Regions from separate parts of the Metabacillus flavus genome, predicted to be linked through region 1. Evidence: riboswitches for the same ligand, from Rfam matches in the RefSeq annotation. Region 1 holds a riboswitch; the other holds the start of a gene.
The links. Region 1 has a riboswitch for thiamine pyrophosphate ahead of J9317_RS16080 (thiamine phosphate synthase). Riboswitches for the same ligand answer to the same signal wherever they lie in the genome.
Positions count from the first base shown of each region.

Region 2: another riboswitch for thiamine pyrophosphate. It lies ahead of tenA (thiaminase II); the one in region 1 lies ahead of J9317_RS16080 (thiamine phosphate synthase).

Region 1 is NZ_JAGVRK010000001.1:3,131,826-3,135,246, forward strand. Features, by position in the region: gene thiO (glycine oxidase ThiO) at 1-957, opposite strand, end outside; gene J9317_RS16080 (thiamine phosphate synthase) at 951-1,565, opposite strand; TPP riboswitch at 1,634-1,737, opposite strand; TPP riboswitch at 1,789-1,897, opposite strand; gene J9317_RS16085 (CHY zinc finger protein) at 1,942-2,274, opposite strand; gene J9317_RS16090 (Mur ligase family protein) at 2,414-3,421, opposite strand, start outside.
Region 2 is NZ_JAGVRK010000001.1:985,491-988,911, reverse strand. Features, by position in the region: gene J9317_RS05255 (hypothetical protein) at 1-34, opposite strand, end outside; gene J9317_RS05250 (hypothetical protein) at 198-551, shown strand; gene tenA (thiaminase II) at 831-1,517, opposite strand; TPP riboswitch at 1,593-1,699, opposite strand; gene J9317_RS05240 (DUF3231 family protein) at 1,749-2,723, opposite strand; gene chrA (chromate efflux transporter) at 2,988-3,421, opposite strand, start outside.

The sequences.
Region 1 (3,421 bases):
TTCGATGTAAGGGGCCCCTTTGGCACTTTGAGGCCGAAGCCCGCTCCATGCTTTTTCAAAGCCGGCTTGCGCAATCGCCGGTAAAATCCGCTTTGCTGTATCCATCAAATGCATCATCCCTGAAAGCGAAACATCCTTAGTAAAATCCCGTTCCTTCACTGTAGCCCCGACCAAGTATCTGCCGCCTCTTTTAGGAACGATATAAAAACCATTTTTATATAAAGGCTTGCTGATCAGTTTTTCTTTACTCAGCACACTGATCATTTCTCCTTTTACCGGATACGTTTCACTTGAAGGACTAAAAGGCTTTAAAAATGGAGTGCTCCATGCCCCCGCTGCAATAATTACCTTGCCACACTGGAAGATCTGGCCGTTCGCTCTCACTCCTGATGCTTTTCCGCTATCCAGCAATACCTCATCAACAGCGGCATGTTCAAATATCTTTGCTCCATTAAGAAGAGCAGAGTGCTCATACGCCTTCGCTAATGCTGGTGCGATGACGTGCCCATCCTTAGGGTAATAGGCTCCTCCTAGAACAGAATTTGATAGCAGCGGCTCTTTTTCTTTCATCTCATCCTTTGTCATAAGCTGCACAGGCTCTCCTGTTCTTGTCTGCCATGCCGCTGTTTTTTCAAGCTGAGCAAGCTCTTCGTCTGTTTCGGCTATTTTATAAATTCCTTTCTCCTCATAGCCAATGTCAATTCCTGAGACATCTCTTAATTCTTCTGCAAGTTCGGGGAACATCTCTCTGCTTTCCCTCGCTAGGTCAAACAGCGGATCATATTCATCCCATTCTGCCTGTACACCTAGAAGACCCGCTGCAGCACTTGAGCTTTCCTGGCCGGCTTTTCCTTTTTCAAAAATAGCTGCCTTGTATCCTTTTTTGGAAAGCTCGTATGCTATAGAACAGCCAATTACGCCGCCTCCAATTATACAGATGTCATATTCCTTCATAATCGCGCCTCCTTGCATGCCGTAATTGCATTCCTATATTCTTCTACTGCACTGATCGGGCTGCTGCTCTCCCAAATTCCGGACATGACTGCGAATCCAGCAATCTTTCCTTCTGACAAAGTTTGAATATGCATAGGTTTGATCCCTCCAATTACGAGGACATCAATGGAAAGCCTGCATGCCAGTCTCTTTGCTGATTCAATTCCCTTCGGCAGCAGGCCTTTTTTGCTTCCGGTTTCAAAGAGGTGTCCGAAAAGGACTGAATCTGCTCCTGACTTTTCAGCAATCATAGCTTCTTCGAGCGAATGAATCGATTGACCGGCATGAATGTCCGGAACTGCCGATTTGACCGCGGAAGGCGAAAGACTTTTATATCCCAGCTGCACCCTTGTCAATCCGACTGCCCAAGCAATATCTGCCCGGTCATTCATAATCAATTTCTCCGCGGGAATGCCTGACGCTATGAGAGATCGGACACCTTCATAAATATCCATAGCTGTTTTTTCTTTCTCCCTTATGTGGAGATAATCAATCTTTGAACCTGCGATTTTCATAAATCGGATGATCTCATCGAATCCAAGCTTTCCATTTGTAACGACGTGAAATTCCATCTGCTGTTTCCCTCCAATTTGAGAGCAGCAAAAAACCGCCCTCTGTAAGAGAAGCGGCTGCAATAAAACGCATTTGCATACCACTTCCCTTCGCCGGCATTATCCGGATCAGGTATTAAGGGTTAAAGCGAAATCGCTTCTCTCAGCCGCATCGGCACCCCCAGTGAAGGTTTTTTCCATCAAAAAAGCCCATTTCGCGTAAGGAAATGGGCTGAACATACATATATGAACAGTGCCGCTTCCCTACGCTAGTACGAACTAGATCAGGTTAAAGGGTCAAAAACTCATGTGTTTTCCTCTCAGCCGGACTACCGGCTCCCCTAGCAAACTTAAATATTGGTAATATTCTATTATTATACCACTACAGGAAAAATAATCAAAGAATCTGGAAATACAAACCGGCATGAGCGCTGCACCCCGGATTAAAGCATCCTTTGCATTCCGGACAAACAGAACTGCATTCCAAATAGTCATTGATCGTCAGTTCATTTCCGCACTTTCCGCATAATACGGCTTTCTCATCAAACATTCCGGCTGGCCAGACCTGTGCCTTATGATCTGCATGTTCCGCGTGGCATAGGTGACAAGGATAATACTCCTTGCAGCACCAGAATTTGATCGCAATGATATCAAGCGGACTATGGTAATGTGTACAGCGTGTTTCATTATCTACTAGAGAACCGATTACATTTACCGAATGATTCTTCATTAAAAAGGTCACCTCTTGTTTATCACTTTCCTTTCATCATATCTTAAATAATCTATCCTGAGACCAGTCATTTTCTGTTCACAGATGGGGCATAATAACATTTTTGTTACTTGGCATTGATTTTTTGTAATTAGCGATATTAATTAAAAGGCTCCCTTTCTATCAGCTTTGAAACAATTTCTTTTGGTACTTTTGCATACATATCACCCTTAACAAGTATAAGAGTTTTCTCATTAATCGTCTTTTCTAGAAAATTAACGACTTGGTCACTATTCCCAAAAGAATAATGCAATCCATTAAATCCGTGATCTAATGCGCGATTTGCCATCCACTTTGAGATGGGTCCGAGGGTAATTAGAACATCGATATCTGTCTTAGCAATAAATTCTCCGGCTCGCTCATGTATGATATAGTTCCAACTGCCTAAATCCGTAAAGCTGCTCAAGATCGCTACTTTTTTCTTATCTTTTCCTACAGCACTTAAAACTTTTAATGCAGCTTCTAATGACGTGGTATTTGAACTCCAGGTATCGTCTATTATCTTCGAGCCGTTCTTTCCATTAAAAAATTGAAGATGTTTATTTAATGGTTTAAACGTTCGTATTCTAGCTATGGACTTAGGGATACTTCCCCCTATATTTTTTACTGCAGCTACTGCAGCTAAGGCATTAAATACTTGATGTTCGCCAAAACCAGGAACAAATATAGGGTAATAGTGACCTTTATAATTTAATATAAAATCCATGCCATTATCCTTATATTTGAGATGGGAAGCTTTGAAGTGTGCATTTGAATGAATACCTATTGTTACTATTTTCCCTTTAAAATTTTCTAAATTTATTTTTTTACAATTCAAATCATCAGCATTAATGATCAATACTCCATTTTCACCAACAGCTCTTACCATTTCTCCTTTTGCATTAATATACTCTTCTTCCGTTTTGCAAAAGTTCAAATGGTGAGAACCTATATTTGTAATAACACCAATAGTTGGAGCGAAATATTCACTTGCATTCAAAATGTCTCCTGGTGCCCCAACCGCAGTCTCAAAAACAGCGGCATCAGTCTCATCATCAATGTTGAGGAGGTATTCAAGATGAGCGGTACGCGAATTATTACTTCTGCTCGTTGCCGCAACCTTTTTATC
Region 2 (3,421 bases), 2.1 Mb from region 1:
AAAGCAGTGTCACAACGTCCCGAAGCTCGAACATTAAAAAGCGCCTCCCTATTCATTGATGAAATGTCTGATGTCCGTACTGCCTGTTTTCCCGAAATATCCTTCATCAAACCCAATGATTATTCATGTCATTATTGAAACTTTTCATGTATGATAGGGGAGAACCATCCTATTCCAAAACAAGGAGGAAATGACTCATGCGCTTCGACGAACAGCCAGTTACAGTAGATGAAAATGTAAACGTTTTTGCGGCAATACCTGAGGACGGCACCGTTATTGGAACAGCCACACAGGAAGAGCTTCAGTTGGCCCAGGAATTGGAGTGCAGGCACCTCGCCCACATGCGTCTAATGGATTCAAACATCCAGATTCAGGGAGCTTCCTATAAGGAGCTGCTGCAGGAATACCTGGAATTTGAAACGAAATCCGCTGAGTTTTGGAAAACTATTTATAAAAGACTGGACGTTCCATGGGAATGGATCCTCCGGATTGATTTAGCCCACGGTTATATTTACGTGATTAACCCATTTGATGATGAAGTAGTTGATTAATTGATTGAGAAAAGGCCGGCCTCCTGTTGGAAGCCGGTTTTTTTTGCGGAGAGACTCTTAGCTCTTCTTTTAATCTTTCGTGGCAGGATAACAGAAACTTGGCTTTTTATCGGGTGCTCATGGCACACGGACACTCCGCTTTTTTATCGGACGTTCATGGCCTGATATCGCACACTCGGCTTTTTATCAGACACATGCGAGGGGATATCGCTCGCTCGCGCATGGATATCGGACACTCCGCTCTTTTTATCAGACACTCCCTTATCGGCGTCTCCACTCTTACTGCCCCTCAACAGCTGCCGCATCCGGCCATTGTTCCATCGTATAGGCCATTTCCCAAAATGCCAGTTCGTATTTGCAGCTGAGCGTAAAATGCCGGACCATTTTCTGGCGTTCTTTTTCAGATGCCTCCAGGGCCAGCTGATCCAGACGCTCAAGCTGTTCAAATACTAGTTCTTTGAACCATTCGCCTCCATAGGCCGCGATCCATTCCTGATAGATCGGTTCTTGAGGCTTGCACTCTTTCAATCTCTCGCCAATTTCATAGTAAATCCAATAGCATGGCAGGATACAGGCAATGATTTCGCCGAGGCTTCCATTGATGGCAGATCGGTACATATGGGATGTGTAGGCATATGCAGTTGGTGATGGTTCAAATGCCCGTTTTTCTTCTTCTGTAATGCCGAGCAGTGCTGAGAATTTCTCATGAAGTGATAATTCTGCTTCATAGGTTCCCTGAGCATGGAAGGCCATTCGCGCTGTTACATGAAGATCGTCCGCCTTTCCCCCTGCGAGCGCCTGAACTTTGGCAAAGTGGGATAAGTAATACGCATCCTGCATGACATAGTAACGAAAGTTTTCCAGCGGCAGTGTTCCATCGCCGATTCCTTTAACAAACGGGTGGTTGAAGTTTGCCTCCCAAATTGAATCGGCTGCTTTTCTTAACTGTTCTGTAAAAGATGACATCTCCGAATTCCCCCTGCTTTCTTTATGTAAAAATAAAAAACCGCTCTTAACGGATAAGAGCGGGAAAGATTATAAAAAAACAATCTTCCACTTCCCTCCGCTGGTTCAAACCAGATCAGGTTCCAAGGGTCCCGAAGATATTTCGGTCTCAGCCTATTCGTTAGGCTCCCCTAGTGGTGTGCGGTATTTTATTTTCCAGATTCATCATAACATCTACAGAAAAAAGTACAACTAATCCTTCACAATGGCTTCCGGCACTTCCTCCATCCATTGGTGCTCAATCATGATTTTCGCGCCTTCTTTGGCAAAGGAGAAAATATCTCTTGCGGCCAATGCCATTTTCAGCGGAAGGTCCGGACGGAGACTGAAGGTTGTACCAAGCGCATTGCTTGTTAATCCAAAGCTGCAAAGAAGGTTAACTAGATACATGATGAGCTTATCAGAATACGGACTCATTTTGGATTGAGTGATAACTGCACCTGGCAGCGCCGGAACAGAGATGCCGCTCTCCTGCAATACCTTTGCATATGATTGATACAAATCAATGGACAGCTCCTGCCCCTTTTGAAGGTATTTTCTTACATCGGAGTGCTGCACTCCTTTAGACAGCCCATTCATCAGCTGTGCACCGAAGTTATTATTTTCAATAATATGGTAGATAATGGACACTTCAGATGCGTTGAGGTGTCTTTTTCTAAAATGAAATCCAGACAGGTACTTTTCATCTACTACGTATTTTGGGTGATCCGGCATTTGAATAACTGGGGGAATCGTTCCGTTCCCTACTTGGAGCAAACAATTTGTACACATGCCAAACACTTTATTTGAGTGGGCGGAAGTCCTTGAAAAGAAGTCGTGTACATCATTTCTATAGGCCATTGTCAAATGTATGGCATTAAGAGCAATACCAAGCTTCATCAGCATCCGCAGAAACCGGATATAATAATATTGGTCGAACAGCCGATCCGCATTCCGGTTTACATCAGTCTCATCAAATCCTTCAGGAATACAAGCCCCCTCTTTTTGAAGCAGCTGAGTAATTTCTTTTACAAATTTCGTCTCTTCCTGATGTGCATACCGTAAGATGGACTGAATATCTTTTTGGGTGGTAACTTGAAGAGCATGCTCCATGATCCGGAGCACCATCGTCTTTTTCTGATAAGTGGACCATAAATTTGCATATTCGGATGAAGACATTGGTTTCATGCTGATTCCTCTTTTCAAAATAAATAGATACAGTTATTTTTCCAAAAAAAGAAGATAATATGAGGAAGTAAAAAAAGATGACCAGTAAAGGCCATCTGCACATTTATTTTTTTCGATTTTTTAAAGTTTTGGTTACCAGATTGATTGCTTTTTTTGTCTGTTCAGGATTCCTTCTCGCATAATCCACAACTTTTTTTAGGATGGACTGTTTACTATTCATAAGAAATCACCTTCCTTTGCCGGTTAGTATATCATATTGTTTTTTTAAAGCACTCCAATTTGCTTCATCAATGTGCCGCCGATTATGGTAAGTGCCACGACTAGCCATGGCGGCAGCTTCCAATAAACGAGAAAAGCAAAGGAGACAAGGGCCAGAGCAAAAGAGGCAGCTGAATCAACGGCACTTGTAAAAACAGGATCATACAAGGCGGCAAGCAGAATGCCAACCACCGCAGCATTTACTCCCATGAGGGCTGCCTGCACTCCCTTTTTTCCGCGGATGCTGCTCCAAAAAGGAAGAACTCCGATGACGAGCAAAAATGAAGGCAGAAACATAGCAGCGGTCGCGATTAAGGCTCCGGGAACATCAGAGATGATCGCACCGATATAACCAGCAAGTGTAAAAAGCGGGCCAGGAACTGCCTGTGCGGCCCCGTATCCGGCAAGAAACACATCCTGTGTCATCCAGCCTGCAGGAA